DNA from 3 places in the Bacillus cihuensis genome. Region 1 is predicted to be linked to each of the others. Evidence: riboswitches for the same ligand, from Rfam matches in the RefSeq annotation. Region 1 holds a riboswitch; each other region holds the start of a gene.
What was found. Region 1 has a riboswitch for thiamine pyrophosphate ahead of tenA (thiaminase II). Riboswitches for the same ligand answer to the same signal wherever they lie in the genome.
Positions count from the first base shown of each region.

Region 2: it holds a riboswitch for thiamine pyrophosphate, as region 1 does, so the genes downstream of both, thiW (energy coupling factor transporter S component ThiW) here and tenA (thiaminase II) in region 1, are expected to answer to the same signal.
Region 3: it holds a riboswitch for thiamine pyrophosphate, as region 1 does, so the genes downstream of both, V179_RS0107225 (3-oxoacyl-ACP reductase) here and tenA (thiaminase II) in region 1, are expected to answer to the same signal.

Region 1 is NZ_KI632495.1:1,242,636-1,253,635, reverse strand. Features, by position in the region: gene V179_RS0111940 (ABC transporter ATP-binding protein) at 1-48, shown strand, start outside; gene V179_RS0111935 (energy-coupling factor transporter transmembrane component T family protein) at 254-1,024, opposite strand; gene V179_RS0111930 (ABC transporter ATP-binding protein) at 1,037-2,497, opposite strand; gene V179_RS0111925 (ECF transporter S component) at 2,510-3,094, opposite strand; gene tenA (thiaminase II) at 3,130-3,813, opposite strand; TPP riboswitch at 4,053-4,206, opposite strand; gene V179_RS0111915 (spore germination protein) at 4,412-5,908, shown strand; gene V179_RS0111910 (GerAB/ArcD/ProY family transporter) at 5,945-7,036, shown strand; gene V179_RS0111905 (Ger(x)C family spore germination protein) at 7,033-8,094, shown strand; gene V179_RS0111900 (MerR family transcriptional regulator) at 8,551-9,057, opposite strand; gene V179_RS0111895 (acetyl-CoA C-acetyltransferase) at 9,379-10,560, shown strand; gene V179_RS0111890 (hypothetical protein) at 10,780-11,000, shown strand, end outside.
Region 2 is NZ_KI632495.1:2,256,634-2,267,633, reverse strand. Features, by position in the region: gene V179_RS0116650 (U32 family peptidase) at 182-1,129, shown strand; gene V179_RS0116645 (fumarylacetoacetate hydrolase family protein) at 1,204-2,151, shown strand; gene V179_RS0116640 (2-keto-3-deoxygluconate permease) at 2,354-3,484, shown strand; gene V179_RS0116635 (UxaA family hydrolase) at 3,589-4,713, shown strand; gene V179_RS28185 (UxaA family hydrolase) at 4,736-5,059, shown strand; gene V179_RS0116625 (UxaA family hydrolase) at 5,116-6,273, shown strand; TPP riboswitch at 6,673-6,777, shown strand; gene thiW (energy coupling factor transporter S component ThiW) at 6,913-7,434, shown strand; gene thiD (bifunctional hydroxymethylpyrimidine kinase/phosphomethylpyrimidine kinase) at 7,403-8,200, shown strand; gene thiM (hydroxyethylthiazole kinase) at 8,841-9,656, shown strand; gene thiE (thiamine phosphate synthase) at 9,637-10,275, shown strand.
Region 3 is NZ_KI632495.1:293,168-304,167, reverse strand. Features, by position in the region: gene V179_RS0107235 (ROK family transcriptional regulator) at 1-372, shown strand, start outside; partial or broken gene V179_RS31580 (DinB/UmuC family translesion DNA polymerase) at 473-848, shown strand; gene V179_RS0107230 (LLM class flavin-dependent oxidoreductase) at 1,195-2,502, opposite strand; gene V179_RS0107225 (3-oxoacyl-ACP reductase) at 2,585-3,337, opposite strand; TPP riboswitch at 3,486-3,586, opposite strand; partial or broken gene V179_RS29800 (helix-turn-helix domain-containing protein) at 3,671-3,986, opposite strand; gene V179_RS0107210 (YbfB/YjiJ family MFS transporter) at 4,615-5,844, opposite strand; partial or broken gene V179_RS27315 (PEP-utilizing enzyme) at 6,432-7,664, opposite strand; gene V179_RS31575 (DUF2975 domain-containing protein) at 8,218-8,712, shown strand; partial or broken gene V179_RS32340 (helix-turn-helix domain-containing protein) at 8,726-8,929, shown strand; gene V179_RS0107185 (hypothetical protein) at 8,968-9,396, shown strand; gene V179_RS0107180 (NAD-dependent epimerase/dehydratase family protein) at 9,561-10,220, opposite strand; gene V179_RS30570 (hypothetical protein) at 10,321-10,473, opposite strand; gene V179_RS27310 (nuclear transport factor 2 family protein) at 10,773-11,000, opposite strand, start outside.

The DNA of each region.
Region 1 (11,000 bases):
CGAATTAAAGGGGAAAAAATGCTGAATGATCGAGCTGTATTGATTTAAATAAGGAAGATTGTTTTTATTACATTTTTTAGAAACATATATTGACGAATATAGAAGCAGTGAGATAATTATGAAATCTCACTGCTTTTTTATGATGATCTCAAATGGTTTAGTTGGATGTAAGTAATCTATCAGTGCAACCTTGCTAAATATCCTTTGAATAAGATTTTTGTATCAATAAGTCAGCGCCAGATCATTGAAGATATCAAATCCCCTTAACTGCTCCATAATATCCTCCTAGAAGTAGGATGACAAAATATAATATGAATACAAGATCATGTTTAGAAAAGCCGATTTCGTAATAATATGTCCGGTCCCGAGTGTCGGAAAATCGCTTTGCTTCCATGGCTATAGCAATCCGGTGTGCACGTCGGATACTCCCTGATAACATTGGGATGGAATAAGCTTTCATTTTAAAAAAAACGGACCGTATACCTGTTTGTCTGACCACACCACGCACTTTCATAGCATTTTGAATCGTTTGAAACTCCTCCAGCATAATCGGAATTAATCTCAATGCTGCCATAAAACTATAAGCATATTTTGGCTTGAGTTTGACTTGTTGCATTAAAGAATAGAACAGATAGACGGGTCTCGTAGTTAAGGCAAAGGTTAATCCTAGCACTGCAAATAGCAAGGCGCGAAAACCAACGAGTAGTCCCCTAAAAAAGCTTTCTTCGGTAATATGAATGAGCCCCCACTTAAACCAAGTGGTGTTTCCTTGTCCAAATAAAATCATCGAAGAAGAAGTCGATAAAAATACAACAAAAAAAGGGATAAAGAGTAATAAAATTCGTTTGAGCGGCTGTCCTGTAAAACACAAAAATAAAATCAATACGATTATCGTGAAGTTTACCATGAAAAGTAAATTATGAACTAATAACACAACTATACACAACATAATTAATACGAATAACTTAAGGCTAGGATTAATTTGGTGTAGCCATGTTTCTTTACTCGAAAAATCTAATTGCATGACGTTCCTCCATTACACGGATACTAATTCAGAATTAATGCTTATACTTTGTGTTTCATCGCTGATCACTTTCCCAGCCTCTATTGTCCAAATTCTTGTTGCAAAGTTGTTTGTAATCTGTTCATCATGGGTAATCATGATAATCGTCGTACCTTTCAGTCTGAGTTCTTCAATCCATTCAAGTAACGCAAAGGTGTTTTTGGAATCTTGACCAAAGGTAGGCTCGTCTAAAAGAATGAGTTTTTGTTCATTTACAATCGATGCAGCTACACTTAAACGACGCTTTTGTCCCATTGATAATTGATAAGGGTGCTTATCCCGATGGTCTACTAATCGGAACCATTCTAGAAGTTCTTCGACTTTTTTTTCTATTTCTCGAGAATCCTTTTTGTCTACTTTTAATGTGTAGGCGATTTCTTCATAGACTGAATTTGCGACAAATTGAAATTCGGGATTTTGAAACACGAATGTCATGAAATCTGATTGTTTTTTCACTTTTTTAATAGCAGTCCCTACTAGCTCACAATGTCCTGTTGTTTTGATGAATTGCATGAAAGCATGTAAAAGTGTACTCTTGCCAGCACCATTTTCTCCTTTAATAACAATCCATTCTCCAGAATAGGCTTGCAATTGATCTACTCGTATTTTTTCTTCCTTTTGCCTAAATCCCTTAAAGTTTTGCACATCTAATATTTTCTCCTTTTTTTCAAAAGGCGTCCTCAAACGAAGCAGGGGGGTGGTATCTAGATACTCTTCCCAAACACCTGGAAACCAGATACCTTGTTCCCTCATTTCCTCTTGATACGTTGACAAGATGATTTCTTTTGGTCCATCGGCTATAATCTGACCAGCTTCATTAAAAAGAATGATTCGATCAATGAATTCTAGGACATGATCAATTTTATGTTCCACTATAATGACTGTTTTTTCTTGGCCGACTTCTTTTAATACATTCCAAATCTCTTTTGTTCCTTTAGGATCAAGCATTGCTGTTGGTTCATCTAAAAATAATACATCGGGTTTTAGGGCCAAGACCGATGCTATCGCTAAGCGTTGTTTCATGCCCCCAGATAGTGTTTGAATGCTAGTATGAATATTTGGTAAATGTAAGCCGACCTGCTGTAAGTGATGATGGATTCGATCAATCATTTGTTGTTTTGGAACGTTAATATTTTCAAGGACGAATGCAATTTCTTCATCAACAAATGGCATGCAAAACTGACTATCTGGGTCTTGAAAAACATACCCAAAAGAAGGGGGACTTACTAATTCTTCAGCTTTCATAGGAACTTCAATGGAATGAGGTATTAAGCCGCTTAAAACTTGTAAAAGCGTTGACTTCCCGCAACCTGATGGTCCGAGCAGGAGGACTTTTTCCCCTTTATAAATTGTAGAAGATAAGTCCTTAAATAATAAGGAAGTATCTCCTGGGAATTTCAATCGTAATTTATCTACATGTGCAATTCGTTCCATAGTTATCAACCCTTACTTTTGATCCAGTTCTGCATAATCTTTACTTGATGCTGGACGAACAAGATTTGTTACGCCTGTCGCTTCTAAAACTCTCACTAGATAGTAAGCAAACACTCCAGCAAAAAGAATAGACCCGAGAAATCTAGCAATCATAAATAATGTTAAATTCCATGCCGCAAGTTTGCCGATTTCTCCATAGGCGAAATCCATAAGTACCGATCCTAAGCAAGCAGCGATAGCCGATAATATCGCTACTGAAATATGAAATCGTTTATATTTGAATGCCATAAAGACAAGCTCTGCAAACAATCCTTGGACAACGCCATAAAGTAGTACGGTTAGCCCCCATGGTGAACCTAAAAGAAATTCACCAGACGCCGCTGCGATTTCGGCAAGCAATGCAACGCCAGGTTTACGGATGATCAAAAAGGCAACAGTAGCAGCAATAAACCACATTCCATACATAAATTGATCGGCATGTAAGCCAATTGGTTTTAGAGCATAATACACCGAGCCCCATAGAATATAAACAATGCCAAATGCAATGGCAATCACAATCGTCACTAATATGTCTGTCAATTTTAATCCCTTTGTCATGTTACGAATCTCCTTTATTGAGAATTTGCTAGCCTTTATACTTCCAATATTTCTTTTTGAACCGGCCATGTTTCTAACCGATACGCCATCTCCCAAAAAGAGTATTCATATTGACTACTAAGGATGAAATGCTCTTTCATTCGTAGTTTATCCTCCTCTGTCACTTTTTTCGCAATCTCATCGATTCTCTTAATCTGTTCTTCTACCAATGTCCGGAACCAATCGCCTCCATATGCAGCGATCCACTCTTGATAAATCGGTTCTTCTGGTGTACATTCTTTTAGTCTTTCACCGATTTCATAATACAACCAGTAACATGGCAGAATCGCCGCAATTACGTCACCTAAATGTCCTGAATAGGCAGCACGATACATATGTGATGTATATGCATAAGCGGTAGGTGCAGGCTTAAAATTTTTCTGTTCCTCTTCGGTAATGCCCAATCGTTTGGAAAAATTCTCATGCAGCGATAGCTCAGCTTCATACGTTCCTTGTGCATGGCTGGCAAGTCGACTCGTTGTGTATAAATCTGTGGCTTTTACTGCCCCTAAAGCTTGTACTCTAGCAAAATGAGATAAATAATAAGCATCTTGCATCACATAATAGCGAAAATTGACTAGTGGAAGTGACCCATTTCCAATTCCTTCAACAAAAGGGTGATGAAAGCTTGCTTCCCAGATGTGATCAACTTCTTTACGAATTTCCTTTGAAAATGTCATATAAATTGCCCTCCATTTTTTTAATTATTAGACATAAATGAAAATAATGATTCGGTATCATCTTTTAAAATAAGTTATGTTAAAGCTCATTGTTGATTTTGGCACTATGTTGATTGGAGCGAAAAGCCAACGCCTTTCGTTTCAATCAACAGAAATGTTTAATAGAGACACAACATAAAAAACCACTTCCTTTTTAGCATAAGAAAGTGGTTTTGATCGATTACAAAATAGGTATCTTCGTTAAGACGCCCCCACTTCCCTACGCTGGTATAATCCAGATCAGGTTCTAAGGGTCTTAAAGTCTCACTTTAATCTCAGCCTTTTCGGTCTACGAAGCATCAAATATCTTCTTCAGCTTCATATCCCATTCAAGAGGCACCCCTAGTGGTAAAAATTGTTTATTTAATTGGTATTTGTCTAAATACTATCATTAAATTTATAATTGTCAACCTTTTGTGAAATAAGAGTGGTATATTCCGTTTAATATAACGTAACGGATAGCTTCTCCAAGCCCATTTTTTGTTCCTCTTACCCAACTCATAATTTATCCATAAATGGAAACTATATAAGCAATGGTAGAAATGAAGGTGATGAATCAATGAAAAAAGGTTGGTTTCAAAATAAAAACGGACAAGGGGATACGGAACAAAAGAATGCGACACAAACATTAGCAAAATCAAAAGACTTTACTAAAACTTGTTATTACAATCAAAAAACTAATATTCATTTTTGTTTAACATATTTAACTACTTTAGTTGACGAAAAAATCATTGAGCAAAGTATTCTTTCATCTTTATTGGCAGGTGATTTTCATTCGATTGATGATATTAAGAAAATCATGCCTCTTTATGATGTTCAAATTTGTAATGATCCTTCTAAAATTGAGGAAAATTTATGTAGCGGTTATGTGCTACTGACGATTGAAACTGAAGAAAAGAATTATGGTTTGATTGCTGCCAAAAAGGAAATTGTTCGTGCGCTATCACCTCCAGAAGTAGAAATTTCCGTTGTTGGCCCAAAAGAAGCTTTTGTGGAATCGATTGCGACAAATTTAAACTTAATTAGAAGAAAATTGCCTGTTAAAGAATTAGTCATTGAAGAATTTACAATTGGTAGATTATCTAAAACAAAAATTGCTATCTTACACATTGAAGGCATTACAAATCAGGAAAATATAAACACCGTCAGGCAACGTTTAAAAGACATTGAATTTGATGATATATCTGACAGTTCTTACATCGTGCAAATCATATCCGATAATTCGAATTCACCATTTCCCCAGTTACTCGATACAGAAAGGCCTGACAGAGTCGCTGCAGTTTTGGCTGAAGGAATGATCGCCATTTGCGTTGATGGTTCACCACAGGTTTTAATTACGCCGACTACGTTAGTTAATTTTTTTAGTTCATTCGAAGATTATTATTTAAATTGGATAATTGCTTCATTTTTTAGACTGCTTAGGATGTTTGCGGTTACTTTTTCGATCTTGATCACGCCCCTCTATGTGGCGGTACTTACTTATCATTATGAAATTATTCCACATGATTTATTAAGTACATTGATTACATCAAGGAGAATTGTTCCTTTTCCACCAATCTTAGAAGCAATAACGTTGGAATTAACGATTGAATTGTTAAGGGAGGCTGGGGCGAGACTACCGACAAAAGTTGGCCAGACAATTGGTATCGTAGGAGGTATTGTTATTGGAACCGCTTCGGTTGAAGCAGGTCTAACAAGTAATATTCTGCTTATTCTCGTCGCACTGGCCGCTCTTGCTTCTTTTACGACGCCCGTTTATAAAATGAGCAATACGATTCGCTTACTTCGCTTTCCTTTTTTGTTGTTTGCTCAACTTTGGGGATTAGTTGGCATTGTCTTTTGTGTTTGTATTGTATTAACCCATCTAATCCGCCTTACTTCCCTTGGTAGGCCGTTTTTAGATCCATTCTATCCACCAAGGTGGCAAGACTTAAAAGATTCCTTGCTCATGTTACCGTTCAAAGAGCGATCGATGCGTCCACAATTTTTAAGAACGGAAAATCCTTACCGCTTCAGTAAGAAAAAAGCAAGCGTCAAAAAAGATATTGATGAATGAAAATGATGATAACGAAAAGTAGGTGATGACTCAGTTATGCAAGAGCAAACCATTCCTGATAGACTGAAAATTTCTCCTTTTTTAATTTTTTATGTGATCATGGCCATGCAGATAGGACTCGGTGCGTTGGATTATCAGCGTATAATTGCCAAAGATGCTGGTTACGACGCATGGATTTCGATAGTGTTTGCCGGTACATGCCTACATATTATTGTTTGGATGATATATAAAATTGCTAAAATCGTGAATGGAGATATCGTAACGGCTCATATGTATGTTGCTGGGAATCTCATTGGGAAGGTTTTAAGTTTTCCATTTATTTTCTATTTTCTTTTGCATTCCTTGGCTTCTCTTCGTACATTATTCGAAATCCTCCAAGTTTGGATATTTCCTACTTTGAACCTTTTCTGGTTTTCACTAGGGTATATGTTGCTTTCAATGTATGTTGTTTTTGGCGGATTGCGGACAGTTGTTGGAATTGCCTTCTTTTCCTTGGTCTTGCCAGCTTTTCTTGTATTTACATTTTTTCCTAATTTATTGTATTCTAACTTTGAAAGTTTATTGCCAATTTTTGACCATTCGGTAAAAGATTTGATAAAGGGTTCCTTTCACATGTCACTTCCCTTTATCGGCTTTGAAGTCGTACTGTTTCTATATCCTTTTATTAAGGAATCACAAAAGTCGGAAAAATGGGCCCATCTAGGGTTACTTGCGACAACGTTTCTTTATACGATTTTGGCGATTTTAACCTTTGCTTTTTTTTCGGAAGGACAGTTGCAAAAAGTAATGTGGCCAACATTAATGATGTGGAAGATTTTTAAATTATCGTTTGTAGAGCGTTTCGAATTTATCGGCATTGCATTCTGGAATTTAATTATCCTACCTAATGTTTGTATATCAATCTGGATTGGATCCAGGCTAGTGAAAAGAATTTTTAAGATTAGGCAGAAAAAAGGGGTGTATTTGTTGATTATCGCCCAATTGGGGATGATCACATTCATTCATACACGGGAAGAAATTAATTTATTAAATAGCTTGATGGCGAAAGTAGGGTTTGCTTTTACGATGCTGTACATCCCTCTATTATTCATAGCTGTCTACATAGTAAAGAAGGTGAAGAAAAAATGAAAAGTCTTATGATGTACTTATGCATACTGTGTCTACTGTCAGGTTGTGTTGAAACGAATACGATTGATGATATTAATATCATACTTGCTGTCGGATTAGACCAATCTGATCGTAAACAAATGATGGGTACATTTCTTACTGACAATTTCATGCCTGATAAAAGTATCACAAATAAAACGTATACATCTAAGGCACCTTTAAGAAGAGATCTATTAATCAAAGCGAATCATCAAGCAGCACAACCACTTGTCATCGGCGGAGTAAGGGTGACAGTGATTGGTGAAAAGCTCGGAAAGCAAGGAATTGATGATATCTTAGATATTTATCAAGGAGATGTGACCATTGGCGCCAGAAACTTTTTCGCAATATCAGAAGGAACTGCTAAGAAGATATTACAAGGTCAATATGGGCCGGAAGGAAATGGGACTTATTTATATAATCTTTTGGATAACAAAATCAAGAGCAAGGAATTACCTGAAACGAATCTCCATTTTTTATTACGAGATTATTATCAAAAAGGAAAAGATATTTATCTTCCTAGACTTAAACAAATAAGCACGAATCAAATTGAAATAAGTGGGGTTAGCCTTTTTAAAAAGGATAAAGAAGTAGATGTGATTCCTAGTGGAAAATTGTTTTATTTTAGATTGTTGGTGGATAAGCACAATAAAGGTTTTTTTTTCGTCCCTAAAAATAAAAAAGAAGCGGCATCTATTAAAGGTCTCAGTTCCAAACATGAATTTATCCTATCTAAAAAAAAACCAACTGAGGTTACTGTTCAAATTACGATAAAAGGAGCCATTCAAGAATATACAGGTAAAAATTTAGGAGTGAAACAAGTAAAAGAAATACAGAAAAATTTAGAAAAGAAGGTAGAAAAGGAGTGCCTTCAGCTAGTAAAGAGTTTTCAAAAAAACGATACTGATCCGATGGGATTAGGTGCATTTTATAAAAGTAGGAATCGAGGGTTTGACTATGAAAAGTGGGCAGAAAATTATAAAAATCTGAATATTAAAGTAGTCTGCCGGGTCACAATTGAGGAACCTCTTATTATCTAAGGGAGGTTCGCTAATCTACGAAAAATAAACATATAGAATTGTGCGTTTTTTTGAATGAAGGACATGGGGCGGGGCTCCGCAATCCTATAATATAGCTCATTTTTTTTAACGGATATACTTTGTTATGATAGAAAGTCTTCCAAAACCCAGTTCCGCACCCCCACCATTTTGATTATGTGAGTCTAGCGAGTTACATGATTGATCCGTTATGGTAAATGGTGGCGTATATCGCTATATGGGTTTTGGATGAATGTTTGCTAAATTTTAGTCTGATTAGGATTTTAGCTTTTGTGCTGAGATTGAACTAACTTGCTTTTTTAGTGTATCGCTTTCAGAATACACTTTGTACCTAGACTCCTTTTGATGTGAAAAAGTGCGTGAAATGAGTAGAAAACAAAGTGGTTATTTGTGTGAAAGGCATAAAAATTCGAGCAGTTGATTCTGCTCGAAGCTTGGTTAGCCGAATAAAAATTGGAAAATATGTCGCTTTTTCTTGCTTCCATCAATGTCAAAGGTTGAACGTTCATTCTCGTTATTTCTCCCGGTTTCAAGCACTTCGATCCGATTGGCCATGCTTTCGATCTTTTTGTTTAGATCTTCAATTTCTCTTCGATGTTGAAGGAGTTGGTAAGATGCTACACCATCCGCTTTATCGTCCAGCCGTCTTTCTAATTCTTGAACCGATATCAGCAGCTTCTCTATGACATTCTGATTTTCAGGAGATTGAACCATGGGTAGGATTGTTCCTTTCCTAGTCTTTTTTTCTCCTAACGCGACTTGATGGAGCACAAATCCTTCGTTCAATTGTTGTTGTATTTGTTTTAATTGCTGTATGTTTTCATCCGTAAATAAATAGTGACCATGTGAATTACGCTCAATCTCCATATTGCATACTGTGACCCAACGCTTTACTGTACTTTGAGAAATTCCTAATTCATTTGCTACTGCTCCCGAACTTTTCATTAAAAATCCCTCCTCTTAAGTTAATATAATTCTTCCTTAATCATGCATATCCTTTCCCTATGACAAAACAAGTTTCAATTCGGCAAAGAAAGTGCATTTGCAACGTCTTTTTTAGTAGATGTCGATTTTCGATTTCCTAAAACCGCTCAATAATACGAAAGTGAGTAGGGAGGAGATAATGAGAACTCAACCAATTTTAATGTCTTATCAGCCTTCGGTGATAAAAGTTTGTTCAGAAAACTATAGACATTATTAAATGAGCGGTTATAATCCAGTTATATAATGAATATTCTGATAATTGGTAGATAAGGAGGTAGAATTATGAATAATGTGTATGTAATTGAAGGAGCAAGAACAGCATTTACGAGTTTTGGAGGATCCTTTGCGTCAGTTTCAGCTGCCGATTTGGGGGCAACAACAGCACGGGAAGCATTAAAACGAGCAAACATAGCGCCAACAGATATAGATCATGTCATTTATGGGAATGTTATTCATTCCTCTACGAATGCATCTTATTTGGCGAGACATATCGGCTTAAAGGCGGAGGTGCCTTTTGAGATTCCTGCGTACACTGTAAATCGTTTATGTGGATCAGGTGTACAGGCGGTTGTTTCTGCTGCGCAACATATTTTATTAGGAGAGGCCCAAATCGTACTTGCTGGTGGGGCGGAGAATATGTCAATGTCTCCATTTGCTAATTTTAATGCACGATTTGGTGGCTTAAAATATGGAACGCTTGTTTTTGACGACATGCTGCAATGTTCATTAACGGATGAGTTTGCAGGCAGTGGAATGGGCATGACAGCCGAGAGATTGGCATCCATGTACTCGATTTCTCGTGAAGAACAAGATGCGTTCTCTTTATTAAGTCAACAGCGGGCAGTAAAAGCGAGAGATAATGGTGTATTTGCTAAAGAAATTGTTCCTGTAGAGATTCCACACCGGAAAGGCACCAAGTCTATTTCCGTGGATGAACATATAAAAGGGGATGTAACAGCTGAAAAATTGGCATCATTAAACCCATCGTTTAAAACAGATGGAACTGTTACACCAGGAAATGCGAGTGGGATCAATGATGGAGCAGCTTCTGTTGTTGTTGCAAGTCAAAGTACTGTCGACGAAAGAGGCATACAACCACTTGCGCGAATTGTTTCTTGGGGAGTTGCCGGCGTGGATCCAGCAATTATGGGAATCGGCCCCGCTCCTGCAATCCGCCAAGCATTGGAGAAAGCTAAATTGACGATTGCAGAAATGGATGTAGTTGAAGTGAATGAAGCATTTGCTGCGCAATATATATCAGTTGAGAAGGAGCTTGGACTCGACCGTGATAAAACAAATGTCAATGGGGGAGCGATTGCACTAGGTCATCCAGTCGGTGCGAGTGGAACGCGTATCCTATTATCACTAGCGTATGAGCTCAAACGGAGGGGCGGACATTTTGGAATCGCAAGCCTTTGTATTGGTGGTGGACAAGGAATCGCTGTTGTTTTAGAAAACGTCTAAAGGTTGTATCATAAAAGCCCAAGTATCTAGAAACTAAAAAGGGGGATTTCCCCCATTTAGGAGAAACGAAATTGAGGTTAGAAACGGGGGAGCCTTTAAAAGTAAGTCTATTTAAAGGCTCTTTTCTAAAAGATTGTGGCTAAATGGATAATTATATATATATATAATATTATCAACAAAATAGAATGCTGTTTAAATAGTTTTAGGAGGTGCTTATAGATGAAATTAAAGTGTTTTATTGTTACCTTCTTATCGCTTGTATCAACAACAGTTATGCTTTTGTTAATTGGTCATTTGTTTTCTATCCCTTGGTTAATGTTTCACCTCGAGTATATAAATAACGCAAATGGATTTATTATTTCAACAGGTTCATTCGTTCCTTTAATAATTGGTTTGATTGTAAGTTTTTTTGCAGAAAAGATTTATGTTAATAAATACCG
Region 2 (11,000 bases), 1.0 Mb from region 1:
AAATATAGGATAAGAAAAGTGTAGGAAGCGCTGCATACGGATTTAACGTGTGAGGTCAAGCAAAGGGTCAGACTCGCATAAACTAAATACAGTATTAGAAAAGTGTATGAAGTATCACATACTGGTTTAGCGTGCGAGGTCGGACCCTTAACTATATATAATAGAAAGAAGGAATATAAACATGAAAGAATCACGTGAATTATTGGAAAAACTCGGTTATCCTTCCAAAGACTTAACAGAGCTACCAACTTCAACGAAGACTTTTCCAGACGGTGCCCAATACCGCGTGGAACTTCCGAGTGTTGAAGGACCGGTTGCGTTAAGAGAAACATTAAAAGAAATTGATCGATACGGATTAACCATTCATCGCATCTCGCAAGGAAGCGGTATCATGCTTCAAACAGATGATGAAATAAAGGAAATGTGCCAACTGACTGCAGAAAGAGGGATGGAGCTTAGCTTATTCGTTGGACCTCGTGGCACTTGGGATATTAGTGCTCAACCACTAACAAGCGGCGGGAAATCCATTGCATTACGTCATGAAGGGGCAGATCAACTCGTTTACGCCATGGAAGATTTAAAAAGAGGCGCTAAACTTGGATTACGTGGCGCATTAGTAGCCGATGAAGGACTATTAAAGCTAACAAAAGAAATGAAAAAAGCTGGCCAATTGCCAGAAGACTTTGTAGTGAAAGCATCCGTGCAAGTAGGTGCTGCCAATCCGGTTTCGGTTAAACTTATGGAAGACCTTGGTGCGGATACTTACAACGTTCCGACAGCACTCACTTTGTCAAAACTCGTTTCGATTCGTCAAGCGATTGATATACCGATAGATTTATATGTAGAAGTTCCCGATAACTTAGGCGGTTTCCTTCGTTATTATGAAATTCCGGAAATCATTCGTGTATTAGCTCCGGTGTATATTAAATTTGGTCTCAGAAATCATCCAGATGTCTACCCTTCAGGAAAACAGTGGGAAAGTACGAATATATCATTAGTTCAAGAGCGCGTCCGCCGTGCCGCAATAGGACTTCAAATGATTGAACGTTATTATCCAGAAGCCAAAACATCAAAACTTGGTGCCGAAGGTCTTGGCATTGCACAGACTGATACAATCGCTACGCCATAACGTATACGAGATTCATGTGATAGACAGTGAAAGGTTATTTGAAAAAAATTAATAACAGATGGGAGACAAGCTGAATGAAACTTATATCATTTCGTAATCAATCAAAAACGCGTATTGGTGTGATAAAGGAAGATAAAATTCTAGACGTACAGGCTTTACATGAGAAGTATAAAAATCAGATTTCAGTAGATTCTTTCGAATTCCCTACTGATTTAAAACAACTTATTGAAATGAATGAAAAATCCATTCCATATGTTGAACAACTTATTGAGTCTCACGGACGGGAAAACTTGGATCATTCATTTTCTCTTTCAGAAGTAGAGATTATGGCGCCAATTTCACAACCAGAAAAAATCATTTGTGTCGGTTTAAATTATTTGGACCATTGTAAAGAAACGGGGTTAGAGCCACCGTTATCGCCAGTCATTTTTTCAAAATATGCAAATGCGATCATTGGTGAAAAAGAGGCGATTGAAATCCCTGTTAATTCTGAGCAAGTCGATTTTGAAGCGGAATTGGTTGTTGTAATTGGTAAGGAAGCGAAACGAATTACGGAAGAAGAAGCTGCAGAATACATATTTGGCTATACAATCATGAATGATGTAAGTGCTAGAGATCATCAATTCTCTGATGGCCAATGGACGCGCGGTAAATCTGCAGATACCTTTGCACCCATCGGACCGGCAATAGTTACGAAAGGTCAAGTAGTTGACCCTCATAATCTGGACATCTCTTTGAAGTTGAATGGTGAAGTGATGCAACAATCGAATACGAAAAATCTGATCTTCAGGATTCCCTACATCGTATCCTATTTATCTCAATCGATGACATTGAAGCCTGGTGATCTCATTGCAACAGGTACTCCGCCTGGTGTGGGCATGGGAAGAGAGCCGAAAGTTTGGCTAAAAGATGGAGATCGAGTGTCTATAACAATCGAGAACATTGGAACACTTAATAATTCCGTTAAAAAGTTAAGTATAGTAGAAGATAAGAGTAAAGAAAATTTAACTACTAGAGTCTAACTCAGCAGCGATTGATCGTTAAAATGCATGTTAATAAGTCTGAATATTCAATAATTAATTGAAATAGAAATAGTTACGGATTCTTAGCGATTACTAATTATTCAATGAATGTTGATGTCTAGCTCCAGGCGTCCTCTACTTGTTTCGTACATATGGCGCCTTGTGCTTTTTTAGAATTAATATTGATATTGGAGGATGCAATATGCAAATTAAGAAGTCAATCGATAAAATTCCCGGTGGTCTAATGGTCGTACCACTTCTTCTAGGTGCCTTATTAAATACAATCGATCAACTGCATATCCCATTTATTATGAACATATTAAAAACGCTAGGGGTTGCAGCTACTGAATCCGGTTATTATGAGTTTTTTAAAATCGGTGGCTTTTCACAAGCCCTATTCAAAGATGGAGCTTTGACTTTATGTGCTCTTTTCTTATTTTGTGCAGGTAGTCAAATGAATTTCCGAGTAGGCGGAAAAGCGTTGAAAAAAGGCGTCATTTTAACTGCAACCAAGTATTTAGCCGGTGTTGTGGTCGGAATTGTTTGGGGGCTGTTATCAGATCCTGTCAACGGTTTCCTCGGATTGTCAACTCTCGCAATTATTGCTGCAATGACAAATGGGAATGGTGGAATGTATGCAGCATTGACAGGGCAATACGGCAATCGTTCTGATGTAGGTGCGACAGCCGTTCTTTCACTTAATGATGGCCCGTTTTTTACATTAATGGCTCTTGGAATGATGGGAGCAAACTTTCCAATCATTGCCTTTATTGCAGTTCTCTTACCGATTTTGATAGGAATGTTGCTAGGGAATCTCGATAGTACAATACGCGAATTCTTAGCAGCCGGTGAATCTCTCGTTATTCCTTTCTTTGCTTTTGCATTAGGTGCTGGGATGAACTTGTCGAACTTTTTTAATCCAGAAGTGGTCGGTGCGGGTATTGCACTTGCTGTAATGACGGTTCTATTTTCAGGTGGAGCTATGGCGCTTGCTTTCAAGATATTTCGCGAGAAAAGTTATATTGCACCTTGGGCAGAGGCCTCTACTGCTGGGAATGCAGTTGCTACACCTGCAGCCATTGCCGCAGCAGCTTCGGTAGCAGCGGGATCTGGATTAATGACATCACAAGAAGCATTAGTTTATCAGAATCTATCGAGTGTGGCTACTGCTCAAATCTCAATTGCATCAATCTCGACAGCACTACTAGTTCCCGTTGCTGTTATTCTTGCAGATAAATATCAGAGACGCAAAGGGATTGATGGAAAAGAAGAGTTTCAGCGAAAGAATAAAGAACGGAACATTGAGAATCCTGCAGCCCCTGTGAAGATGTAAGAGTTTGATTTGGATATACCAAAATAAGTAAACGGGTTATAATTGTGCGTAAAATACAGAATAATCTGATGTTTAATCCGTAAATAAGAAAGGTGAGATCATGTATGGACTATTCTTTTGAAGGCTATTTAAGAAATGACGGAACTGCTGGAACGAGGAATTATATTGGCGTTGTATGTTCTGTCGTGTGTTCTAGTGTGATTGCTAAGGAAATTTCAGAAAGTGTACCTGGGACTATTCCGATAATCCATTCAAATGGATGTGCCCAACTTGGTGATGATTTTCAACTAACAAAAAATATGTTGGTCGGTATTTCAGCTAATCCAAATCTTTATTCGGCACTTCTTGTAGGATTAGGCTGTGAGACGAATCAAGTTAGCGGATTACTAAAAAGCATTCCGAAAACAAAGCCAATAGAAGGAATCGGCATCCAACAATTAGCAGGTGGAGAAAATACAACAAAAAAAGGTGTGCAGATTGTTGAACAATGGGCAAAGGAAGCGGCAGCAATGAAAAGAGAGAATCTTCCGCTTTCTTCTTTGACTGTTGGGATTGTAACTGTTGATATCGATGAGGATTCATTGAAAAGAATAGTTCCTGTAGTAGGGAAAGTAATCGATTTATTAGTTGAAAATGATGCGACAGTGATGATGGGACTTACAGATACTTTAGAGCCGGCTGGTTTATTATTGGCAGAACGCACAAACAGTCAAGAGGCAAAAGATAAACTAAGAAAGTTGGAAGAAGGATTACACCGGAAACGTTGGAAAGAAATTCATAAAGACCAAAGTGCTGCTCGCAGTTTCTCAAAAGAAGAAAAATTATTAGCTGCTCTTGAAGCTCAAATGACAGGGACTAGTCCAATTGAAAGTCTACTTGGCTATAATGAGAAGCCGAAAGAGAAAGGGCTACATCTTATCGTTGGTACGAGCAATATGGTAGAGACTTTTTCTAATATGGCCTCAAGTGGATGTAATCTAGTGATCGTTGTGAGTAGCCGAGGAATCTTGACAGGTTCAGTCGCTCTGCCGTGTATGACAATTACACCGCAAAATCCATATGGCTCATTTGATGAACTAGTCGATTATACAATAACCGAAGAGGATCCTTCTGTTCAAGTGGAAAAAGTCATGAAAGAGCTAGTAGAAATCTCTTCAGGAAAACAAACGAGTCTTGAAAAGTTGGAACTAGGCGAGTTTTCTATTCCACATGTAGGAACAACATTTTAATAGAGGAGAAGGAGGATGGGGAATGGACAAAAAATATAATGCACTCAAATTAAATCCGAACGACAATGTGGCAGTTGCATTGAAAAATTTAAAATCAGGCGAGCTGCTTTCTATACAAGGTGAAAAGGACCAAATAAAGGTGATGGAAGATATTTCATACGGGCATAAAGTGGCTACCTCTTATATTAAGAATGAAGGAAAAATCATGAAGTATGGAGAGTGCATGGGAATTGCGACAGCAGAAATATCTCCTGGGTTTCATGTCCATGTTTTCAATGTTCGTGGTCTTAAAAATGAAGAAAGAGATCATTCTTTTATAGATCATGTTGATACATTCAGTTCTTGAAAACTAATTGAATAAGGTAATTATACGCTCAAATTAATTGAGGAAGGGGCAATACAATGCAAACATTCGAAGGGTATCGAAGACCAAATGGCAGTATAGGGGTCAGAAATCATGTAATTGTCATGAATACAGTAGGTGAATTGGCGAGTTTCACCAAAAAAATAGCTCAGCTCGTTCCAGGTGTGATTCCAGTCGTCCACCAAGGAGGGCAAGCTCAGTTCCCCGAAGATTATAAGCAGACAATCCGGACTTTAAAAGGGACTGCGGGACATCCAAATGTAAGTAGCGCCCTATTTTTAGGCATGGGTGATGACCCACTTGCAAAAGAGCTTGAAGAACTTTTAAAAGATGAAAATCATCATGTTCATGCCATTTATTTTAATAAAGATAAGCCTGTTAGTGAGGTCCTTAAAGAAGGGAAACAATGGCTAGAAGAAGCAATGGATAGAAGTAAAACTGAAAAGACAGAAACAGCTGATGTTACTGAGCTAATCATTGGACTTGAATGTGGTGGATCAGATGCATGGTCAGGGATTACCGCAAATCCGGCGATTGGAGCATGTTCCGATTTTATTGTAAGAGATGGCGGGACTAGTATTCTAGCGGAAACAACAGAAGCCATCGGTGCCGAACATATTTTGGCAAAGCGAGCCATAGATCCTGAAGTAGGTAAGAAATTTCTTAAAATAGTAAAAGAATATGAAGAAAGAATCAAAGACACGGGTGAAGATATTAGGTCAGCAAATCCGACTCCAGGAAATATGGCAGGGGGATTAACGACCTTAGAAGAAAAATCTTTAGGTTGTATTAAAAAAGGCGGAAATTCAACGTTAATGGAAGTAATTGATTACGCCGAAGCACCATCGAAAAAAGGGTTTATCTTCATGGATACACCTGGATATGACGTAGAATCGGTAGCCGGCCTTGCGGCTGGTGGAGCACAGATTGTTTTATTCTCCACTGGAAAGGGTTCTCCAACAGGCTCACCAATCGTTCCTGTCATCAAAATTGGCACAAATCCAAGACTATATGAAATCATGTCAGAGCATATTGATGTGAATGCTGGAAAAATAATCGAAGGGAAAAACACGATTGAGGAAATAGGCGAAGAAATTTACCAAAAAATAATGGCAACAGCGAATGGTTCGATGACTGCATCTGAAAAACATAAAAATCAAGAATTCGCGATTTGGAGATTGGCAGAAACGATATAAAGGGATCATGAACGAAACTAGCTCTTTGCTCGTAATTTAGTAGGTTAATTTAGTTAGACTAAAATGACAACTATAACTTATGAAATGAGCTAGATTAATAAAGTATGCCACAAAATAAGTAGATTTAACGTTTTAATGGGGAAAATTTCAAGTTAGAATCGTGGTTGAAAGAAGAACTGAGCTAAGAGGTTATCTGAAAACACCCATAAGCGTCTGCTCTAAAGCCCAACGATGAAAAAGAAAAAGGTTCAGGGCTTATAAACTGTATCACCTTATGAAGGTTGCGGCACGGAGCTGAATTTGCAGAGCCCCGCACCTTTTCCGCAAAAGAACGTTAATTGCAAATTTTCAGGCATTGCATTTTTGCTTCAACATGGTATGATGACAGTAACTAAATATACATTGCACTAGGGGAGTCTTTAAGAGGCTGAGATGGAACTTTGTTCTAGACCCTTTGAACCTGAACCGGATCATGCTGGCGGAGGGAAGTGGAGATATTAGCTTAGCTAGTTTATATGTGAATATCTACCCCTTTCCTATTTCAGGAAGGGGGTTTTTGGTTTTGTTTAAAAGTTTCGTTTTCTCACTACAACGATTTTCCTAGCAAATGTATAAAACAGATGAAAAGGAGATGAAATGGTGAATTCGATTAGAAAACTTTCACTTACTGCCATGATTACAGCATTAACAGCACTGACTAGTTCCTTTGTTTTTATTCCAATGGGTTTTGCTAAAATCTTTCCGATCCAACACTTAGCGAACGTATTAACGGCCGTTATGTTAGGGCCTGGCTATGCCATTGCTCAAGCTTTGCTCGTCTCAATCATTCGAAACATGGCAGGAACGGGTTCTATCTTTGCTTTTCCAGGCAGTATGATTGGGGCTTTGCTTGCAGGACTATTATTCAGGTATACAAAAAAGATTGGTTTTGCTTGTCTAGGTGAAGTTATAGGTACGGGGATTATTGGGGCACTTGCTTGTTATCCACTTGCCTTGTTGTTTTTAGGAAAAAAAGTTGCTTTGTTTGGCTTTTTACCCGCATTTTCAATTAGTTCTTTAGCAGGCGCAAGTATTGCGTTTATATTATTAAAGGTTTTCTTGAAAAATAAATATTTGGAGGGGTTACTATATGAAAACAGCACTTACAATCGCAGGCTCTGATTCAGGAGGGGGAGCAGGAATTCAAGCTGACTTAAAAACATTCTCTGCACATCATGTGTTTGGTATGTCTGTTATCACAGCTGTTACCGCCCAAAATACGGTAGAGGTTCGTTCGATTCAAACGATGAGCAAAGAAATTATTCGCGACCAGATATCAGCAGTGTTCGACGATATTGAAGTTCATGCTGTGAAAATTGGGATGCTTGGTTCGGCTGAAACGATTGAAACGGTTGCCAAAACGCTACATACATATAAGCCGCAGCATATTATCCTTGATCCAGTCATGATTTCTAAAAGCGGGCATCATCTACTTGAAATGGACGCTGTAGAAGCATTGAAAAAGCTATTGATACCAATGGCAACGATCGTGACTCCGAATCTACCAGAGGCGGAAACGTTATCAGGGAAAACGATTCAATCCAAACAAGATATATATGAAGCTTGCCAGATCATCGAGCAATTAGGAGCGAGAGCAATCTTGTTAAAAGGAGGACATTCTGCCGGAGATCCAAACGACCTTTTTTATGATGGAGCTAATTATATATGGTTAAGGAGTGAAAGAATTTCAACGAAAAATACTCATGGTACAGGCTGTACACTTTCATCAGCGATTGCCGCTAACTTAGCAAACGGACTTGGAATCGAGGATGCAATCCGTCAAGCAAAAGAATATATTACGCAAGCTATCCGTGACAGCTTTGCCATCGGAAAAGGACATGGGCCAGTCAATCATTTCTATCAATTTCAGAAAGTTCATCAATCATAATGGAACTTCCATCAATGTTTTTTTACCTTCGCACTGACGGTTCGTTAATGCGGGATAAAGTGAAACTTCAATTAGTGGGGCATCCCCTACTAATTGTTAGTTGAACCAATCGGGCTTTTACGGGCAGTTATCTCCACACGCTTCTTAGATTTCTCTAAGCCCTGAAGTGGAGGTTACTGCCCGTTAATGCGGGATAAAGTGAAACTTCAATTAGTGGGGCATCCCCTACTAATTGTTAGTTGAACCAATCGGGCTTTTACGGACAGTTATCTCCACCTACGCTTCTTAGATTTCTCTAGGCCCTGAAGTGGGGGTTACTGCCCGTTAATGGGGGATAAAGTGAAACTTCAATAAGTGGGGGGCATCCCCCACTAATTGTTAGTTGAACCAATCAGGCTTTTACGGGCAGTTATCTCCACCTACGCTTCTTAGATTTCTCTGAGCCCTGAAGTGGGGGTTACTGCCCGTTAATGGGGGATAAAGTGAAACTTCAATAAGTGGGGGGCATCCCCCACTAATTGTTAGTTGAACCAATCGGGCTTTTACGGGCAGTTATCTCCACCTATGCTTCTTAGTACCTCTAAGCCTTGAGGTGGGGGTTACTGTCCGTTAATGCGGGATAAATCTGGAGGGGATTATTATGCTAAAAAGAATTGAAGTATTATTTAAGAAAGTTCGAAATGTAAATCCACTTGTTCATCATATAACCAATTCTGTCACAATCAATGATTGTGCGAATATTACTCTTGCTATTGGCGGCTCTCCTGTTATGGCATCAAGTGTGAATGAGGCCGCAGATATGGCGAAAATCGCTCATGCACTAGTCATCAATTTAGGGACGCTGAACGCGGATTCCTGTGAAGCAATGATTCTAGCTGGAAAAGCAGCTAACTCTGCTAACATACCGGTTATACTTGATCCTGTTGGAGCTGGGGCAACACCTTATCGAATCGAGATGGCTGAAAAAATTCTTCAAGAAGTGAAGATGAGCATTATTAGAGGGAATGCCAGTGAAATTTATAGTTTAATAGGAGGCCAAAGTCAGACAAAGGGCGTGGATTCAGGTATGGTGTCTCTTTCAGGAGCGGACCTTGCTGTCAAAGCAGCAGTAGAACTAAACAGTACAATCGTTGTAAGTGGTAGAACAGATGCAATTAGTAACGGTGAAACGACTGTTATAGTGAACAATGGTGATCCCCTATTGACAAAAGTGACAGGTACAGGCTGTATGGCGACATCCTTAATTGGCAGCTTTGCTGGCGTAACAGATCAGATGCTTGACGCAGCAGTAGCGGGAATATCTGTCATGAGTATTGCTGGCGAATTAACGAAAAGCAAGCTATTAGAAGGAGAAGGAACAGGTACTTTCCGAGTGAAATTAGTCGATACGATATCACTGATGAACGGAGAGATTTGGATGAAGGAGGTACAAATAAATGAGTACGCTACGAGATAATCTTAGTCTTTACCTTGTCACAGAAGAATCAATTCCGCTTGAGAAACTTGAGCAAATTATTGAAGAAGCTATTCTTGGAGGAGTTACAGCTGTTCAATTAAGAGAAAAAAACTCGGATGGAAAAATCTTTTATGAAAAAGCGTTAAAAATTAAACAATTACTTGCCAACTATTCCATCCCGCTTTTCATAAATGATCGCGTGGATCTTGCACTTGCTGTCGGAGCGGATGGTATTCATATTGGGCAAGGTGATATTCCTTTATCTGTTGTGAAGCAATTAGTTCCTATGTCTATGAAGATTGGCGTCTCCGTTAAAAATGTCCAACAAGCCTTGAAAGCTGAGGCAGACGGAGCTGATTATATTGGGGTAGGTTCTGTCTTTCCAACTTCAACAAAAAAAGATGCTTCGATGCTACAGCATGGAGTGCTTAACATGATTTGCCAAGCTGTTACCATTCCAGCAGTTGCGATTGGCGGCATAACCTCCGCAAATCTTCCCCAAATTCTCAATAGCGGTATTTCTGGTGCAGCGATTGTATCGGCAATAATGAAAGCAGATGATCCGAGAAAAGCGGCGGAAATGCTAAAAAAACAAATGACGACAGCCATAGTCCAATAATGAAAGGAATTAAACCATACAACTCCTTTATATCGTTTATTCCGCATTAACTGGCAGTAAGACCTCCACCTCAAGGCTAAGAGGAATCGAAGAAGCATAGGTGGGGGGATAACTGCCCGTATTAGCCCGATTGGTGAGATACAGTGAAACTTACCTTTGTGATCTTCAAAGATTTAGTTGAGGCCCACAGGATGTGGGTCACACAAACGATGTCGCAGGATGGGCCGTACTTAGTTTGGGAATCATTGAATCGGGTTCATAGTATCGTTATATCTACACAGTAGCGGAGAGATAGCGTTGTAGAACGGGACTAACGATTAGTGGGGGATGAAGAAAACCCCCACTGATTGAAGTTTCACTTTATCTGTCGGTAAAGTGTATAGAGTGTGAGGACATAATCTATAGAATAACTTTTTGTTTCTTTTACATTTCACCAAGATAAAACAATCTGATTGAAATACATAGTAGTGGCAACAATCAAATGTATACTAGTCCTTCTGGTGTAGCGCCAATGATATTTCCTGAAGAAATCGCTAAAAACAAAATGCGAAAGTTTATGAAGATGAATTTCACGAAAGATTAGTCTAAACATAGGTATAATGCTCATGACTTTTAATAGTTAAACATCTACTTACTATTTTTTAGTACTAGAATAAAAGATAAAAACCCGAGTCATTTACACTAGAATCACGTAGTAAATCCTATACGTTTTAATCATTGTGAGA
Region 3 (11,000 bases), 950 kb from region 1:
CAAGTATCTGATAGCCAAAACAAAACGAATATTAAATATGGAGATATACAAAATTGGATTACAGAACAAGATCCGGTCATATGTCATCAAATGGATCAATTCATCAAGTATATCTCAATTGGCCTAAATAATATTATTAATCTGTATAACCCAGAAATATTAGTTATTAATTGTGAATTACTTCGTTTATATCCAAATGCTATCTCCGAAATTGAGTCCCAACTAAAGTCAACTGTTGGTCATTACCGTAAACTGCTAATATCAGAATTCGGAAAAAAGGCATGTATAATGGGTGCCTGTGCTTTAGTTATTAAGAACTTTTTCGACGTTTCAGATATATGTTTAAATATAGCTGATGAAGAAGGTTCATAAAGTGAAACTTCCATCAGTGGGGGGTTTTTCATCCCCCACTGATGGTTAATCCCGTTCTACTGTCGCTAAGACCTTCGCTTACGCTTCGTGCAATCGTTGAAAGGCTGGGAGAACAATCAGTTTTGGATTAGGTTATTCGAAGGATGAATTTGGTGGAGGTTTTTATCGTTCAAGGACTATTGAGGGCCCAACAAATATTACGATAGAAATATACAAGGTTTGTTTACAACTAATGAAGGAAGCTATCGAGGAAACACAGTTAGGCAGATATCTCTGTCCATTAGTAACTTGGTTGATGATTATGAAATGAAATTAGATTTATTTGAGCCAGACGGATGGAAAAACGAGAGCTTAGATATATAGTAGACAAGATTAGAAATAAATTTGGTGCCTCATCCCTGTTAAGAGCTGTATCATTTACAACCGCCGGAACTGCATTGCATCAGAGCAAGTTGGTTGGTGGACATAAAAAATAGCCCCTCTCAATTAAGATGAGGGCTTATTTTAATTCTTCTTATTTAAAATGAAGGAGGTCCTCAGCTCTTTTTTGAGCTTCAATTTATTTCTAGATCCTTCCTGAATTATTTTGCCCGATCGTATTATAATGTTAGCCAGTTGATTCTGATTGAGCATTTTTAATATCGATATATGACACTGTAAAACAGGGTAGGACGTATGGCCCACGGGACCATGATCCTGTACGTAAAACAGTTCATCCCCTACGTGTAGACATGTTTGAGGCTGGTTAGAAGATTCTCAAGTTTTTATACTTATACCAACATCTTACCTCTTCTACTAGTACAGTCATTTTATAATAATTTATTATGTTAATCCTAAATGTTCACGGAAGGTATGACCTTCATATTTCTTTCTGAAAATACCTCTTTTTTGCATTTCAGGAACAATTAGTTCAACAAAGTCTTCTAAACTACCGGGTAATGTAGGTGGCATAAGATTAAATCCGTCAGCCACACCAGCTTCAAACCAGACTTCCATCTGATCCACAATTTCGTCGGGTGTACCTATCAGCGTGTGATGTCCACCGCCTGCATTAAGATATCCTAATAATTCTCTTACTGTAGGTTGTGTATCATTAATAATTTCTAGTATCGTTTCGTAACGTCCAACTGGACCAGTAAATTCTTCTACTGGGGGTAATTGAGGTACTTCTTTATCAATTTCCCACTTAGAACAGTCTTGTTGAATAAAGAAACTCAACTGTTTTAAAGCTGTTTCAAGAGGTAATTGCTCATCTAATGCTGCTTTTTTGGCTAAAGCCTCTTCATGAGTATGACCTATATAGGTTACTAAGCCTGGAAATACTTTAATATGTCTATCGCTGTCTTCGCTTTGTTTAACTTGTTCATCTAATTTTTCACGAAATTTTTTTGCTTGCTTTAAGTTCCACGACACTGAATAGACTGCATCGGCATATTTTGCGGCTAATGCAATGCCTTGTTTAGATGCTCCTGCTTGCATTGATACTGGTTTACCTTGCGGACTTTTTGGCGTAGTGGATGGGCCATACACTTTAAAATGGGTACCAATGTGATTAAAAGGCTGAATGTTTGAAGGATTTATCAATTTTCTTTCTTCTCGATGATGTAGAAACTCATTACTGTCCCATGAAAGAAATAACTTATTCATTAAAGCAGCAAATTCATCTGCCTTCTCATAGCGTTTGTCATGAGAAGGTAGTTCTTCCATACTATGATTTAACGCCTCTAAATCAGTCATTGACGTAACAAGATTCCAACCAACACGTCCTTTTGTAATATGGTCTAAACTTAATAGTTGTCGTGAAGCTGTGAAAGGATTAGAAAAAGTACTTGAAATTGTTGAAACTAATCCCACATGATTTGTCACTTGAGAAATAGCAGTTAAATTGACTACCGGATCAAACCAAAATGCCGGCATATCACTAGAATCTTTACCTTGAAATGATTGATTATCAGCAAAGAATACTGCGTCAAAGTAACCCATTTCTGCTAACTGTGCTAAAGATTGGTAATAAGAAATGTCTCCAATACGTTCAACGCTTGAGTCAGGCATTAACCAAGCAGCTTGATGGTGTCCACAACCATACAGCAAAACACCTAGGTGCAGTTGTTTTTCTTTAGTTTTTGTCATTTGTTTACACCTCAAAATACATCATTATTAATTGTCTTGTATACTCCTTTTTTTGAAGGATTATCTATGTTAATTTAAGCTATTAGTTCATGGTCAAACCGCCATCTACTGTGAAATTTTGACCTGTAATACCGTTGGCATTTTCCGAAGATAAATAAGCGACCATGTTGGCTACATCTTGAGGTGTGGTCACCTTCTTCAATGGCGTTGATTGAGCAATTAAATCGAATACTTCTGGTGTTGTAACAGCACTTGCGTCAGTCGTTTTTAATAATCCACCTGAAACTACATTCGCTTTTATACCATATATCCCTAATTCAGAAGCGATATTACGTGTAAAACCGATTAATCCAGCTTTAGCTGTTGTATATTCGTGGTAGGGTACAACAGGATTTTGATATAAATTAGTACCTATACCTATAATACTCCCATTTTGCCGTTCAATAAATTGAGGTATGACGCTTTGAACTACATTAAATGATGCTTTTAAAGTACCATCTAGTTGTTTTTGATAATCATCCCAAGTGAGTTCTGTGAAGGGTTTCTGTTTGTTTGGATCAAATTTGAAGTCTACTAATGCATTGTTGACTACAACATCAATTTGACCAAAATATTCCGTTGCTTTTTTTATCAAGTTATCTACTTCTTTACGATTTGTTACATCAGCCCGAATTGCAATAGCATTCTCTTCACCAATCTCAGAAACGAGCTTCTCAGCAGCATCTTGGCTTTTATAGTAATTGATAACCACTTGAAATCCTTGTTGTGCCAATGTCTTTACAATAATTGCTCCTAAACCTCTACTACTACCAGTTACTAATACTGTTCTAGTCATCATAACAACTCCTATGTTTTTTAATTTTGATGAAACTTAAATAATAAAATGATAGATAAAATAAAAAATACGCAACCTTCCCATAGGAAAGTTGCGTAAAAACAAATAACTACATAGTAAGAATAAGGCACAATCGCTCTTTAAGTATGTATTAGAGTTTACACTTTCCTACGCTAGTTTCAGCTAGTTCAGGTTCAAAGGGTTTGAGGTAATCCTCATCTCAGTTAAATAACACCCCTAGTGCATATATTTAAGTTATATTCAATGTTATAGTTTTAAGAAATTTCTGTCAAGTAAATATGGCTAGTTAAAGTATTTCTATAACTTTGTTATATGGATCTCACGCATTTCTTTCACATATGTTCTGACAGTACTTTCCCTAATCACCAAGTCAGGATAACGCTTCAGGAGCCAATCTCTGATTTTTGCTGCACTAAGGTGCGGATACTCTTCCAGCCAGGCAATAATCCAGTCTCGATAAGATGCTAACTTTCTAGGTTTTCGATGAGGGCCTTCTAAAAGTTTTTTAGTCTCCTCAAATCATCTGTAAGTATTTATAGATCGTAGGTCGTGACACTTTAAGTTCTTTTGCGATTTGTGACTTTCTAAACTTTTGCACATACAATTGATGAATCTGTACATACAACATAAATTTCTCCTCCAAAATCCTCCCCTCAATAAAATAACATTTATTATTAGTTTACTAGAGTTTTAAATTGATGAAGCAAAAGTGTAAAATTCAGACTAGCGAAAACTATTAACTTCATTCTAGCGTTTACATCTACTTCTTTTTCATTAACTAGACCCATTAATCGAATAACTTAGAGCTTCTTTCACTTCCTAATAACCCCTTCTCTTTATTCCAGAAAATGGCCCGATTATTGAATAGATGACTCGCATTTCTCAATCAATTTCTTGTCCCTTTACAACAAACAAATTTTAAATGATCAAACTGTATATATAATTCACGTCCTTTGAATAGAACAGAAAGGCTACTTCTTCCATAATGCTGCTTATTTGTTGAGATTATGCAGATGTTTGTTACCCCGTTCTAAATTTAAACGAGGTAAAAATATAGTTGTTTTATTTTGATGTAAGATTCTTCACTAAACTAAAAAATATAACTATAAAGTCGTTAAAAAATCTATATTTTATTAAACAATAGCGCCCGACTGTGGAACAACTCATTACAGGAAGGCTGGCCTTGTAGAAGTAATTAAAGACCAAATCACATTTGCGATTTGGTCTTTAATTTCATCCTCTTTCCAAAAAATTATCTATTTAGTATTAACATTCCATCGATTTTTTTCAAGTGCAGCCTGTTCATTAACCACATCTTTTTTCAATTGCATAGATAGAATGAATCCTAAAAGCAAAAGTCCGCAGCAAAGCAGTAATGCAGACGGTATGCCTCCCATATGGTCAATCATCCAGCCGCCAAGTCCGGGTCCTGCCAGCTGTCCAACGGCAAAAAAGACCGTAGAGTAGCCTAATGCGATCGGAGCGTATGATTGATGAATCTGCTCTGTTGAAAGCGCCAGAATAAGTGAAAGCATGCCGACAATTGTACTGCCCCAAAGAAGCTGGCTGATGCCAAAGCCAATATATTCTGGATAAATGACTGGAAACACCATCGAAACAGCTCCAATAAACAGTGTAATAAGCAGCGATTTCTTCCGGCCGATTTTATCTGAAACCGCGCCCCATATTGGTCCGCTAAATATCGAGATAAAACCGCCTAACGCCATAATCCGGCCAGCAGAATAGCGGTCAAGATTCGCCTCTAACATAAAACTGAATAAGAAGCTTTGCGGGATTAAATAAGCAAAGCCAATCAATCCATAAATAATTGCTACAGTAAGGACCCCTTTATGCAAATAGACTTCACGGATTAAGGATCCGCTTTTTTGAGCCTTCTTGCGTAAAGGGACGGGAGGATCCCGCAGGATAAAGTAGGCACAAACGACAGACAGCAAGGAGATTATCCCATATAAAATCCACAGGCTGCGCCAGCCATTATTTGAAAACCATGCGGTAAAATACGGGATGAGCAAGCTTGATATAACAGTTCCCAAGCCTAATCCACTGAGAAGAAATCCGATCATCAGCCCTCTTTGCTTCGGAAACCAACCAACAACAATATTAACTAGTGGCGTATATGCAAACGCCGTTCCGATTCCAAGTAGCGCCATTCCTGCCAAACAAGCAAGATAACTTTGTATCATCGAAATGAAAAACAGCCCAAAGGCAACAAGCAATGTCCCGAGAATGACTAATTTCTTCGATCCCCACTTCGATGCTAAAATACCGGCAAAAAGAACCATCCCTAAATAGCCGATTGATGTTGCCGTCCCTAACAGACCAGCCTGTGCATATGTAAGCGATAAACTTTTTTTCATAAATGGCATCAAAATACCATAAGACATTCTCCCAAAACCTTGAACACTTATCGTAACCATTATGCTTGCAAAAGCATACTTCCAAATTTTCAGGTTATCACCAATCATTTAACACCTCAAATCTATTCGTGTTTGCACGTATATAATTGTTTTAGGCTCTAACCGTTTAATTTTAATAATAAAGAGTAAAATATTTTTAAATATTTAGATAATAGAAACTCTTTTTTCTAACATAACTCTATTGTGTAAACATTTAAATTGGAGTTTAATTACAAAGTTTATGCTATTAGTCATCATATTTTGTATTAACTGCATAATTACATTGTTAATCTGCGATAAAAATAATTCCAAATAATGAATGTTAAATGGCCTAATTGTTGTATAGAATGACTCGCATTGGATTTCAAAGCTACATTGAGTTAATAGTCCATGCAATTCTTTATCCTCACCCGAAATGGGGTTGCCACTTTTACAAAAAACTATAAAATCTTTCACGTCCATTTTTATTAATCACCTCTCTTCAATATCAATCGTTATTTCGATATTTCCTGGATCGTTTTCTAATATTTCGACTCCCTCTGTGATTTCGCCGATTTTTACAAGACCACTGATATACTCATTACAATCTTAATAATAGATGACTAATGTTTGCCACTGAAGCGGTGCTACTAATTAAATCTGGACGTATTCAGCAATTACAATATTTCGATAAGCCCTTCTGTTCCATGCACGCGAATTCGTTGCCCATCTTTTATCAGATTGGTGGCATTTTCCACCCCAACAATTGCTGGTAAGCCATATTCACGTGCGATAACTGCTCCATGGGTCATCAGTCCACCAACTTCAGTGACTAGGCCTTTTATGGATACAAACAATGGTGTCCAGCTAGGGTCAGTAAAGGAGGTGACTAATATATCTCCATCCTCTAGATCAGCATCTTCTATGTTTAAGATGACACGTGCTCGTCCCTCTATAACACCGGAAGAAACAGGTAGACCTACAATAGCTTCGGCTGGGAGATTTTCTCGTTTGTACTCACCTACAATGATTTCACCATCAGACGTGATTACACGTGGCGGAGTTAGTTTGTCATATAATTTGTACTCGTCTTTTCGTTTGCTGATGATCTGGTAATCTAGTTTATTTGTGGATATGACTTCGTGAAGTTCTTCAAATGTGAGATAGTATAGATCTTCTTTTTCATGAATAACGTTGGCTTGTACGAGTTGTTCGGCTTCTTTCAGTAAAGCCTGCTTATATACGAAGTAGCGATTAATCATGCCGTATTTTGGATATTCCCTAAACCCGCTGAAATTCCGGATTAGGTCGATCATTCGTTTTGTTTCTCTGGCTTTTTGTTCACCATCCGGAAATTTCTTCAATCGATCTAATAACTCTTGTTCTTTTTTCAAAGCAACTTGCCGCCCCTGCTCAAATTTCCGATTGCTTGCATTAGGCTCAAAGTTTTTGATGTTATTGAGAATCATAGGGACAAGTATAGTTGGTTTTTCTCTCCAACGAGTTTTAGTCATATCGATTTCTCCGGTACATCGCATTCCGTATTTGCTGAGAAAAGCTATTATTGCGGCTTGGATTTCCTGTCCACCATCAAACTTAACCAGTTCATCCAAAAAGTTATCATCTTTTACATGTTGTAAAAAATCAATTATTTCTGGATGAGGACGAATCACATCTGCGACATCCAATAGCGCAAGACCCATTTCCGAAGTAATATTGTTTGGTACGGATTGAGAAAGCGTATCTGCTACGTTTTTTTCACCTAACCACTTGTTCATATTTTCATTGATCCATGATGAAGCATCCTGTGCCGCCATAATCACACCCAAACTTTGTGGGTCAAATAAAATCTTCTTTAATTGCTGGATATCTTCTAGAATAAAATCAAATAATTCAGATCCTGATTTCGTATTAGTATATTCACTACCTTGATTGGTTATATATAATTGCTTATTCTTAGGTTTTAGTATTAAAAAGACTAACAGGAGAATTGTTAGCCCCAGGAACAAAACTGTCAGGTAAACCAAATACTTTACATAAAGATTATTAAAAATCGCATCAGTTATACGCGTTTTTCCTATCGAATACGCTACTAAATAATTAATGACACTCACAAAGAGTGATATAAATGTTGCAATGCACGAAACTTGAATACTCCCGATTGTGGAAGCTATGTTGGTTCAACACTTCTATTATTACGGCTATTTTCAATCGTTTAGTTATGGAAGATTTCTTTCCAGCCGCCCTCGCCCATCTTTCATTTTGAACACCACCAAACTTTTGAATTGTTTTGATCAAACTAAATATTAAAGCTATAGTACAGGAATCAATCTCCTTGAAAAAAATCATTAAAAACATTATCGTTTGACGATAATGTTTTATTAATTTAGAATAATATGTAAAATAAGGAGGGGATTTCCAATAGATTTTTTTACCAAGACTGTTCTAAAATTTTTATCAATTATGTCGCTAATTGCTCAAGTTTTATGTGCCTTTGTTGGATTAGTGCTATTATTTGCGTCTGGATCTTTATTGTTAGTACCAACAGGAGTCAAAAAACAATTGCTACAGTATGCAGATTTAAACTCAAACACAAATCTATCAGTGTGGTTTTTAGTACTTTCTTGCTTTGTCGCGCTAGCAATTATTACTTGTTTGTTTATCATTATGTACGCTCTACACAAGATAATTGGTAATATTTACGAACAACACTTCTTTGTTTCTCGAAATCTTATATACCTAAAACTAATCTTAATCTCGATCACTAGCTTTACCGTTTTGAACTTCATTAGTCAGCTGTTATTTGCGCAAGTACATGTGTACAATGTTAGTGATATTTTTCCAGATTCTCGGCCAAGTTTAATAGGAAACATTCTTTTGTTATCCATCGTTTATACGTTTTATGTGGTTTTAAAATACGGCATATCTTTACAAGACGATTCTAACAATGTGATTTAGGTGGGAAATCCCAATGATAAAAATCAATCTAGATCGAGTAATGCTAGGAAGAAAAATTTCTTCAAAAGCGTTAGCAGAAAAAATTAGAATTACCCAGTTAACTTATCAATACTAAAAACAGGTAAAGCGTGGTATTCGGTTTGCCACATTAGAAAAAATCTGCCAGACATTAAATTGTCAGCCTGGTGATATACTCGAGTATGAAGATCCTTGCTGACGACTGACGAAATCGAAATTTTTTTGGGGGATGTTCTTATGAAAAAGATAATTGGATTAAGTTTTATTCTATTTGCTGGTATCACGTTATCCGGATGTTCCGGTATAATAGAAAATTCTTTAGATTCAAGTGATAGAGCTGATTATGAAATTGCTACTAAACAAGAAACTGGAAACGGAAGTATTGAATTATTAACACCAACAATTACAACAAAAGATAATCAATTAGAATTTATAACTGAGGGAATTGATGAAAATAAAATGACCTTTATCGTTGTTGCCAATAAAAAAGTATTTGAACAAAAAATAAAAAATGATGAATCCTACAAACTTAACATTATGGGTATCAAAGATGCTCATAGGACGGACTACAAGCCAAAAGTTCAACTTATGCAAACTAAAGATGATACTGAAAATGGAGACATAGTAACCTTTAAACAAGTTAGATATACAGTTACAAAAGATTAGTTTATAGTTATTTAACTCCCATCCTAATGAAAAATTATTGAAACATATTTCGCCAATAGGATGAGAACAAATTAATGGTCCTACTCCTTATTGTAGTAAAGCACCCCGATAGTTCAATAAAATTTTTACCACTTGAAATGAAGTTAGGAATTCCCTTATCGAGCTCACATACTTATTTTTTTTAGTTGGTTGATTTCAATAATAGGATTAGAATAACCGTTACTTGCTACTTCAATCATGGCTTTTCCCAATTGTTCAGATGTAATGACACTGTTCAGTTTCAATAGTAATGGATTCAAAGGCTTCATTACATCATAAAAAAATTGGTACAATTTTGTTTTTGATTTCACACCATGCAATGGAATAATGACACTTGGACGAAACATATAAGCCGCCTTAAATGGAAGATGCAATAAAGCATTCTCGGTTTTTCCCTTCACTCTTGCCCACATAGAGCGCCCTTTTTCGGAACTGTCCGTCCCGCTTCCTGAAACATAAATAAATGTGATTTGAGGATTCAATATTGCTAAAGTTTGAGCAACTGATAGCGTGATATCATACGTTATTCTTGTATATTCCTCCTCCTTCATACCCGTAGAAGATACTCCAAGGCAGAAAAAGCAAGCATCAAATCCTGTTATTTTATTTTCTATTGACGATAAATCAGTTAAATTATTAAGCTCGATTTCATTTAGTTTTTTATGTTGCTGACCTGTACGATTTCGACCTATCGTAAGGATTTCCTGAACTTTTTCATCCAATAAACATTCCCGCAATGCACTTTGACCAACCATACCAGTAGCCCCAAATATTATAACCTTCATTTATTTTGCTCTCCCTTCTAAAAGCCATCATTAAATTGATGGCTGAGAAAGTGTAGTATGATTACGAATCGATCACTTTCGGTTGTAAGTTTATGATACTTTATTGATTCTTAAGGAGCTCAGTTAACTTCCGTCTGACAGTTTCTGCATCCTCGTAACCAAGGGAGTTGGACAGGTCACGATAGGCATTGATCTGTTGTTGAAGTTCAGCTACTTTTTGCTCTGCACCAGCGATTGCATCTGCACCATCCAAAAAACGAACGGTGGTTCATCTTGACTTGCGAGTGAAATCACTCAGGCTGGTATCCAACGCCCAGGGGACTCCAATGCTTGTTTAACGACTGGCAGTTACACTTCTTTGATCACACTCCGAGCATAGTCACTTTCAAGAATTGATTTTTGGTTATCTTCCATGTCATGTCGCAAATGAAGTTGTGCGACACGTAACAGTGCTCAATGCTTAACCTCTTTGCTTCCACAATGGCAAACATGATTTCAAATTAAATATCGCTAATAAAAAACGGGATATTTTATCCCGTCAGTGCTTTTGCATTAAATTTGCTCCGAATGAATCCCGTATTGGGTATCAATGAAGCGAATGTAGAGGTTGCGAACTTTGAATTTCCAGCTGTCGTTTTCTTTGACAATGCTGTCAGTGTAGCGAATGGCGACGTTCATCAGGCTATTTTGTCCATCGACCTCGCGCTCGTGATAAGCCAGTGTATAGACCTCAGCGCGGGCACTTTCGCCGTCCTCAGCCACGTCTATCATCGCCTGCCC